3 regions of the Brevibacillus sp. HB1.3 genome follow, and region 3 is predicted to be linked to each of the others. Evidence: predicted binding sites of a transcription regulator. Region 3 holds the regulator's gene; each other region holds the start of a gene.
What was found. Region 3 encodes LexA, which represses DNA repair genes until DNA is damaged. Its sites were predicted from a motif close to CGAACATATGTTCG; they were not measured.
Positions count from the first base shown of each region.

Region 1: a site for LexA is predicted at 1,995-2,008, ahead of HPY31_RS16690 (WYL domain-containing protein). Genes of this name have one in related genera too.
Region 2: a site for LexA is predicted at 1,894-1,907, ahead of HPY31_RS22080 (YolD-like family protein). Genes of this name have one in related genera too.

Region 1 covers NZ_JABMIT010000006.1:329,206-332,485, reverse strand. Annotated here, with positions in the region: gene HPY31_RS16700 (YcnI family copper-binding membrane protein) at 1-380, shown strand, start outside; gene HPY31_RS16695 (MFS transporter) at 655-1,896, shown strand; gene HPY31_RS16690 (WYL domain-containing protein) at 2,066-2,287, shown strand; gene HPY31_RS16685 (hypothetical protein) at 2,387-2,635, shown strand; gene rsgA (ribosome small subunit-dependent GTPase A) at 2,879-3,280, shown strand, end outside.
Region 2 covers NZ_JABMIT010000010.1:219,222-222,501, forward strand. Annotated here, with positions in the region: gene HPY31_RS22065 (YhcN/YlaJ family sporulation lipoprotein) at 1-263, shown strand, start outside; gene HPY31_RS22070 (hypothetical protein) at 400-636, opposite strand; gene HPY31_RS22075 (bile acid:sodium symporter family protein) at 816-1,790, shown strand; gene HPY31_RS22080 (YolD-like family protein) at 1,989-2,240, shown strand; gene HPY31_RS22085 (hypothetical protein) at 2,323-2,556, opposite strand; gene HPY31_RS22090 (GNAT family N-acetyltransferase) at 2,734-3,280, shown strand, end outside.
Region 3 covers NZ_JABMIT010000010.1:23,201-26,480, reverse strand. Annotated here, with positions in the region: gene HPY31_RS21300 (DUF896 domain-containing protein) at 28-225, opposite strand; gene yneA (cell division suppressor protein YneA) at 302-637, opposite strand; gene lexA (transcriptional repressor LexA) at 800-1,423, shown strand; gene HPY31_RS21285 (DUF456 domain-containing protein) at 1,474-1,959, opposite strand; gene HPY31_RS21280 (DUF4269 domain-containing protein) at 2,068-2,643, shown strand; gene HPY31_RS21275 (hypothetical protein) at 2,731-3,280, shown strand, end outside.

The sequences.
Region 1 (3,280 bases), on a different contig from region 3:
AAGATAAAGACGGTGTGAACACAGCACTTGTGTGGACAGCCACAGAAGGCGGAATCAAGGCGCATGAGTTCCAAGAGTTCACGTTTGTCGGGGCAAACCCAAAAGAAGAGGGTCAATTGGCTTGGAAGGCTTATCAGACCTATGCAAATGGCGAGGTTGTAGAATGGACAGGGGATAAGGATTCCAAAACGCCAGCGTCTGTCACTACCATTAAGGCTGGTGTAGGCGAAGCAGGGCATGAGCATGGACAAGAACAAAAGCCGACAACCGCTCCTGCTGGGGAAGCGGCTGGTGCAGGCAGCAACAATACCTTGCCATTGGTACTCTCTGGTTTGGCGTTGCTGATCTCCATCGTTGGCCTGTTTAGAAAAAAAGCGTAAGTACTTCCTAATGAAGCTGTGCAGTGTGTCCAATCATGCTGCACGGCTTTTTCCATTGTGTGGCAATTAAAAACATTCTATAATAGCTGTAATTACTTTCGGAGGTGTATATCACATGTTAAAAACACTATTCAGAGCAAGCAAGTACACGGAAGGAAAAATACGAACGGCAGCATGACGCGGACGCATTTTGCACAGTAGAGGATTGTAGAGGTACGATCAGTATGTGAAAACGGAACGCGTCATCTGCCTAAAAAAGGTGGATACTGCTTCCATGTTCATGAATGCGACAAAAGTATATATGATCAAAAGTTTTTTGACTTCCCTGGCCAATACGACCATGTTCACAACCTATGCGCTTTACTACATTGTGACACTGGGCTTTAACCCGTTTGAATTGCTAGTGATCGGGACGGTTTTGGAGTTATCCGTGCTGGTTTTTGAAGGGGTAACAGGAGTAGTGGCGGATACGTACAGTCGCCGTCGCTCCGTCATTATTGGGATGTTTTTTCTGGGAATCGGATTTGCGATGCAGGGGATCGTTCCCGCGCTTGATGCTTGGGTACCGATGATTTCTGTCTTCGGTTTGGTGCTGTTTTCGCAAGTCGTCAGTGGTCTTGGGTATACGTTTATTAGTGGAGCGGATACTGCATGGATTGTGGATGAGGTCGGGGAAGAGAAGATCGGTACGATTTTCATGAAGGCCAAGCGCTATTCCTTGTTTGGGAATCTGCTCGGGATTGCACTTAGTGTGGCATTGGCAACACTCGCTCCCAATTTGCCTTACCTCATAGGTGGCCTCATGTATTTGGGGCTTGGTGTCTTTCTGATTCTGTTCATGAAGGAGACCGGATTTATTCCCCGTGAACGTGAGCAAGGTGCTTCCCACGTGAAGGAAATGATTCAGACGTGGACTTCGGGTGCCAAAGTGATTCGCAGTCAGCCGATTCTCATGCTGATCTTGTTCGTGACACTATTTACGGGTGCAGCCTCAGAAGGGTATGACCGTTTGTGGGAAGCGCATTTGATCGCAGAAATTGGTTTTCCAGAGCTCGCTGCTATTTCGATGCCCATGTGGTTCGGGATCATTGCCGCACTCGCAAGCTTACTCGGCCTCATCGTGGTAGGCGTTGTGGAAAAAAGGCTGGATGTGAACAATGAGCGGGTTGTCCTTGTGGGCATGTTCACGTTGACGGGGCTCAAAATTGTAGCAATGATAGCTTTTGCCTTTTCCCCTAGCTTTACCTGGGCATTAGTTGCACTGCTGTTGATCGGTGTGATCCAGTCATTGAGCAATCCGCTGTATGATACGTGGCTGAATTTAAACATTGAAAGCAGTGTGCGAGCGACGGTTTTGTCGATGATGGGCCAGTCCAATGCGTTGGGACAAACGGCAGGTGGTCCGGCTGTCGGATGGATTGGGACGCGTATTTCGATTCGCGCTTCGCTCGTTGCAGCGGCTATCTTGTTGGCACCGATTCTGATTGTGTTCGGACGTGCGCTTAGAAGGCGCTGAGTCACATACACAGTGTAACAAGCAAAAGGCATGTGTCCATTTTTTAGGGCGCATGCTTTTTTGTTGAGGCAATCGTTGGTTTTTGTAATCAAAACTTGCGAACAAACGTTCTCTTTTGGTGTGATGATCTCAACAACAAGAAGACACATTTTGTGGTGGTGACAGCCTGATGCTTCAGGAGTTGAGAAGGTACGCAGAGCGGCAGCAAGCAGTGGAGATCATCTATTTGAAAAAGGATGGGGACACTAGCAGGCGAACGATTCGTGTAGTTCATATCGATGGGAACAAAGGGAGCTTGAAAGCATATTGTTATATGAGGAAGGCGTATCGTGTATTTGTATTGGAAAACATTTTGGCGATCGCACCTGTGTCTGGACATTTTGCCGGATGAAAAGGAATCACCCTCCACGCCCCCAGTCTATTCCAGCCATACTATGTTATACTAAATAGGTAAACAACTTCAACAAAAGAGGAAGGGCGGGGACAAACCATGGAGTTCTTCATTGTCATCGTCATCATGTTTTTGATCGTAGTATTTGTCTTAGCGTCCAAAGCTGCAAAAGGTGGAAGTGGGCGCTCTCATTCCTCTTCAGACAGCGGGGGCGGAGCCTTCTATGTAGACAGCTCTCACAATCACCATCATCGAAGTCACGATTCAAATGATCGTTGGGATAGCTATGACGGCGGAAGCGATAGCGGTAGTGGTGGAGACAGCGGTGGTGGCGGCGGGGGAGATTGACGCTGTTGCATTTTGTTTCATTATGGTACAATAACTGGGAAATATGATTCCAAACCTGAATGGTAGGTTTGCTAAAGGAGAGATGTTTTATGGTAGCCATCAAATTTGTTCAGAGTGTCGTAGTCGGGGTCACGGGAATCCTCCTTTCAAGCGAACAGTAATATCGTTCACCAAATGAGGATTCGACTGTGACTGGTTCTGGCTGATAGCCATCTATTTAACCAATTGCAGGGGGAATCCGCAGTGAATCAAACAACCAATCAACAAGTATTGCAATCTATGGGCTGGAATGAGTATTTTGCTAATCATTTTACCCCTTATGCTGAGCAAGGCTTCAGTGTGGGACGTATCACACTTGAACATAAACGTATTTATCGTCTGTGGAGTGAGCATGGCGAGCTCCTAGGCGAGGTAACAGGTAAGCTTCGTTATGAGGCAACCGGACGAGAAGATTTTCCGGCTGTCGGGGACTGGGTAGTGATCAGTGCCCGCCCAGAGGAAATGAAAGCCTCGATCCACGGACTTCTTCCACGTAAGAGCAAGTTTTCCCGCAAGGTAGCTGGGGATACAGTGGAAGAGCAGATTGTGGCTGCGAACGTCGATACGGTTTTCCTCGTGAATTCCTTAAATAATGATTTAAATCTG
Region 2 (3,280 bases), 200 kb from region 3:
TCGTGGTTGTGCAGATCGATAAAGAGCTCGATGTGGCTATTCAAGTAACGAATTTTAATCGGTTCAAGCTGGAATCGATTCAAAAAGAAGTCGGAAAGAAATTAAAAGAGGCCTTCCCAGATGCCAATATTCATGTGACAGCTGACAAGCGATTGTTAAAAGATTTGCAAAGGCTGAGTGACGAACGGTGGCCAACCGATGTAAAAGAGGCATGCCAGAAGAAGAAATCCTTAAAAGAAATTGAAAAGAAAATGAAGGGCTAGCCGATTTCCCAAACCTCACACACTGCATGGGTAGAGTGAGGTTTTTGTCGTTTGATTTGACAGAATGATGAATAGAAAATAAAGGTTCTGTAATCAATGAACAAAGAAGGACTCCCTGTTTGGGAGTCTATATCAGCTAGTAGTGATCACGATCGTAATGATGAGCGCGCTCTCGATCTCGATGGAGATCGATGCCGCGTAATTCGCCCTTGGCTTTTTCCACAAGGACTTGATAATCTCTTACCACTTCCGTCAAGGTCGTAATGGATTCCTTATAGTCGGGATCATTACAGATTCCATCTATCGCTCGATGGAGGTGATACATCTTATCTTCGGTTTTTCGGATAAACTCTACCCAATCCATTCCGTTCATAAAATACCTCCTTTCCGTCATAGGCTTTACTCGCATGCGCGAAAGTATGCAAGGTGAAAATGCGAATAAAATGATGCGTATGCAATCTAATAATGAACTTTGGTCTTGTAACGATAATCTGTTCATGATAACATACCTCACATCACTAGCATCAAAGGACGAGACTTGAGGTGTATCAAATGAATGGGTTAGCCAAACTGAATCGATTTCTTGAGAAAATCATGCCCATACTAACGCCGAGTAGTGTTGCTATTGGCGTAATAGCAGGGACACATTTGCAACCGTTTGCTTTTTTGTCTCCTTGGGTGTTTGCCTTCATGACATTTACCGGCAGTCTGGGTTCAGGATTTAAAGAATTTGCAAAGGTACTGACCAGACCACTCCCTTTAATTGTCAACTTGTTGATTCTTCATGCACTTATGCCGCTTGTTGCCTGGTCAATGGCTCGGTTGTTTTATCCAGATGATATCCATGTCATCACGGGCTTTTTGCTGGCGGCCTTAATTCCCACAGGGATCACGAGCTTTTTGTGGTCATCGATTTATTTCGGGAACATCGCCCTGACGCTCTCTATTATATTGTTGGATACGATGCTCTCACCATTGATTGTTCCGTTGGGGATGTCCTTGTTTTTAGGGGCAACCGTCGAGATGGATTTGGCAGAACTGATGAAGGGTTTATTTTATATGATCGTGTTGCCTTCGCTAGTTGGTATGCTGCTCAATCATTTGTCAAAAGGGAACGTCAAAAAAACGTTGGCACCCAAATTAGCGCCCTTTTCGAAGATGGGAATGGGTGTTGTCGTCGCGATCAACAGCTCGATGGTTTCGTCTTACTTTCATATGTTGGACGCTAAACTGGTGGGAATGGCAGTCCTTGTACTGGTAGTAGCCATTTTAGGTTATTTGATGGGGTGGGGGATCGCAAAGCTGTTCGGGTGGGAGCGCGATGTGATTGTTACGTTAACGTTTAACAGTGGAATGCGAAACATTAGTGCAGGGGCAGTAATGGCGATCACGTACTTTCCAGCGCCTGTTGCTCTTCCGGTTGTTCTCGGTATGCTTTTTCAGCAAATACTCGCTTCTACCTTCGGAAAGTTTTTGGAGCTGGTCGAGAAAAGACCGCAACCTCAACCACAGGAACTATCAAGCTAAAAGGAAGAGCCGTTTTCCAAAACCACTGGGAAAACGGCTTTTTTCTTGGTACAACCTGAGCTACCTACTTACATGGCGATAGGAGTGGCTAAAAAAAGAGTTGCGAACTTATGTTCGTACTCACTATAATGTAAGTACAATTTCCCACACAAGATGAGGATTTGATCCAAATGTTCGTAAGTAGGCGGGTGGAAAAGCGTGGCTAACGGCAATCTTGAAGTAACGCACGAAGAAAGAGAGGCATTTATGTACATGCTGCGAGATTCGGGTAGAGAGAATTATCCCTTAAATGTGAGCTGGTGTGTGTCCTTTGAGGGGGAGCGGGGGAATACATGCAGCATGTGGGGTGTGGTCAAATGGGTAGACCCGAAGGCGAGACGTGTTCAATTAGCGAACCAAACGGGGAGTCAATGGATCGAGATGGAGAAAATTATCAGTGTACATGCATAGGGGTATGTACGGAGACCTTACATGAAAATCGACTGCATTCTCTCCACTTCCTTTTTTGACCCAATGATTGGGTCTTTTTTTCTTATGTACCTTTCTTCGGATATGGCTTCGCATCCGCTTGAAACAACTTGCTCACCATTCCATAAAGACGACCTGGCATGTTAGGAAAAACAAAGGAGTATTCATTCGCTCCTTGATTCAGCAAAACGATCGGTGCTTCCACGATGTAGGGGATTTTCATTAAATCGAGCATCTTCTTATATTCTTCTACCTTGGAATGGTTGACCGTATAATAAAATGATTTAGAAAAATTCATACGAGCACGCTCCTTTTCCTTATTGTAGCATATCCACAGTTTGGCGCATAAATGAACATAATAAATGTTATGTAAACACATTGTGGTTTCCTTTCTCTTTAGGAAGCGAGAAGATTCACAAAAACTTCTACCTATGATAAAATAAAAGACCTAAATTTTACCAATAGGAGAAAAATAATGATAATTAGCCAGCGACTACTTTCTGTGAACGGGTTATCCTACACGATTCGCTCTGCAATGGAAACAGATGCACAACAGTTGTCGGACCTTCGACTGCAAATCGATGGGGAGACTGAAAATTTGGACAGAGAAAGAGGAGAGGCTTTCATCGATGTGCAAGGATTCGAAGACATCATCAAAACGGATGCAGAGAGTCCAAGAAATTTGTTTTTAGTGGCTGTTGTTCAAGATCGAATTGTCGGGTTTTCCAGATGTGCAGGTGTTTACTTAAACAGATTTGCGCACAAAGTAGAGTTTGGTGTTTGCGTATCACAAGATTTCTGGGGTTATGGCATCGGGAAGAATCTCTTGCAAGAATCGGTTGCCTGGGCAGATGCCAACCACATTACCAAAATGACGTTGAATGTGATGGAAACGAATGAGAAGGCAATCGAGCTATACAAACGGTTTGGTTTTGAAATCGAAGGGGTACTCAAAAACGACAAAGTTCTTTCTGATGGCAATTACTACAACACCATTATTATGGGAAGATTCAAAATGACAG
Region 3 (3,280 bases):
ATGTCTGTCGTATCAGTAATTGTTATCTTACTGTTTTGGCTTATTTTCTTCAAGGTCTTCCACATAACGGATGGAATCCAAATTTGCTCTCAGTGAAAGCTTAACGGCGTCAATGTACTTTTGGCGCAATGCTTTTTGCTCGAGCTTTTCCTCTTCGGTTAAACCTTCTTCGCGAGATTTTTTGACCAATTCATTAATGCGTTTAATTTCTGCGTCAGATACCACTGCTGGTTCCTCCCACTCTGTAGTAGTGCCGCTTCATTATACCATATTCGAATAATCCCGCAAGACAGCCGAACACTTACGGCATATCAGGCATGATCAGAGTCTGACCCGGGTAAATCCAGTTGCTATCCAAACCGTTCGCTTCCTTGATTTCTATGATATAGTCACGCACATCCGTATGCTGATCTGAGTAGCGAACGGCTAACGACCATAGACTATCTCCGGATTGTACGATTACTTCTATGCCTTGTGGCTCGTCCATTGGCGAAGCAGCAAACACTAGTTCGGTCAATAAGTAAAAAAAGAGAGTAAATGTAATAAGAAACAAGAGTGCTTGACCTCTCGTGATACCAAAACGAACACGACGTTCTTCTTTCTTCTCAAAACGATTACGTACTGTCGATGAATTCATGATAATGGCCTCCTTACAAACATACGTTCTGTTCTCTTGTAAGCTCATCATAAATGAGAACATATGTTCATGTCAACAACGAAACGAACTTATGTTTGTCGAACGCAAGCTCCCATGGTATAATATAGGAAAATATGTTCGAGGAATCAGGGGTGTCTTTCTATGTCAAAATTATCGAGTAGACAACAAGCCATCATCGAGTTCATACGAAAGGAAGTTCGTGATAAAGGATATCCGCCTTCTGTACGTGAAATTGGAGAGGCTGTCGGACTCGCTTCCAGCTCAACAGTACATGGTCATTTGGCACGCTTAGAGAAAAAAGGCCTCATTCGTCGAGATCCTACCAAACCTCGCGCCATCGAATTGCTTTCAGATGAAGATCGTTTTCAAGACAATTTCGAAGACTCTGTCGTCCGTGTGCCAGTAATCGGAAAAGTAACAGCTGGACAGCCCATTACAGCCATTGAGGATGTGGAAGAATACTTCCCACTTCCAGACAATATCGTGACTTCCGACAAGGTCTACATGCTGCGCGTCTCCGGGAATAGTATGATTGATGCTGGGATTCTCGACGGAGACTACGTCATTGTTCGCCAACAGCACGTAGCGAACAACGGTGACATTGTCGTAGCCATGACAGAAGAAGATGAAGCGACCGTCAAAAGATTTTTCAAAGAAAAGAACCACTTCCGTCTCCAACCGGAAAATGCCACGATGGAACCGATCATTCTGGAGCATGTCACCATTCTCGGTAAAGTCATTGGTGTCTATCGCCTCATTCACTAGTTTCCACGTAAAAAAGGACAGCCTCGGCTGTCCCTTTTGTTTTCTATATGTTATCTGGCGATAAAAAACCAGATGATCATCGTAACTTGCAAGATGACTTTTACGACCGCACTGCCCAAAAATCCAATTAGTGAGCCTACTCCCGCTTTCACTGCTCGCTCCATCGATTGCTTCTGCACCATCAACTCTACGAGAACGACGAATACGAACGGCAAGATCAGCATACCAAACGGTGGGAAGACGAAAATCCCGAGGATAATTCCGGCGGCTGCAGCTATAGACGACCACTTGGACCCCCCGTACTTTTTCACGAAGTACATGTTCGTCAGCAAGTCAGCACCGTAAAGCAGAATGCTTAGAACGACCATTCCCCACCAAAAGGATGTCGGCAATCCCGCTCCCGGATCTGCAATAAAAAAGTGATAGAGCAAAAAGCCCGCCCACAGCAAGATCGTATCAGGTAAAACGGGTAAAAAAATTCCTGCGATGCTTAACAGGAACAATAACACAACCACGACCCACAAAAGTATTTCCATCCACTACACTCCCTTCATTTAGGTATACGAGTGACTACCAATTTCGTTGCGCACTTATTCACTTTTGTCTACACTATTTTAAAAGAAAGTAGACATGGGGGTAGTTTCATGAAAAATTGGCATGATCTCTCTTACTTGAGCAGAGGAACGATGCGCCAAAAAGCGGCGTGGGAAGCGATTCAACAGACGCATATCCTGGAAGTACTAGCCGATTACCGTCCAGTGCTTGCCGGAACCATCCCATTGGACATTGATGTTGAGCAAAGCGATCTGGATATTATTTGCGAGAGTCATGATCTGAATCAGTTTGAGCAGGTTGTTCGTAAAGCGTTTGGCTGCTTAACCAGCTTTGAAGTGACACAACTCGATCTAAAAGGGATTCCCACGTGCGTTATTTCGTTTTTCACAGCTAGCTTTTGGTTTGAATTGTTTGCTCAACCAGTTGCAGTCGAAAAGCAAAATGCTTATCGTCATATGGACATCGAAGCACGATTGTTAGATATAGGGGGCTTGGATGCTTGTATACATATCAGGGCTCTGAAGCAAGACGGACTCAAAACAGAGCCTGCATTTGCTCGATACTTTCATATTCCGGGTGATGATCCGTATGAGGCCTTGTTGCAATTGGAGTCGTTGACCGAACAGGAATTACGCCAAAGAGTTCAGCTCCTACGAAAGGATTAATCTGCTAGCAGATCTATCAACTTCCTGGAATCATAAGGGGTAAACAGCGACTGGTGTTGCAACTGATCATTAAGGAGGACATCCTATATGGATTGGCTGATAGAGATACCGTTCCCCTCTGGAGAGATTCGGGTAGAAACAAGCGTCGACATCTCATTTAGGAGATTCGAGTCAAGTGGGCTTCAGGAGCCTCCAGATTTTATCCATGATATCGTCCTACAATGGGTCATCGCCCCTTTTGTTGTTCATGAGCATACTGCTTATCGGATTCCGGCCCACAACGATCCCGAAATAGAAGAGTATGCTTCCGTCAATTTCACAAGCCTGTTTACGAAAGTACGGGGAATATGCACAAATGGAAAGATGGAGGAAATCAGGCTGGAGGACTTAAAGCCGAATATAAAGAGTTCTTTTATCGAATCGGTCATACATACAAGTAAGATTGATCCTCTGGTAAGCGATTTTTACCTACAGAGAAAATGTGAGCGTAGTAATCGCCTAAACGTAAAGCTGTTCCAAATAGACAGGGATTCCTTTATCAAGCAGACTACCTACCTTCCCCAACCGGATCACAAAAGGCTCTGGGACTTTATTAGTAGACCATTCAAAACGAGTGACGAGGTCTCTATATCCCCCA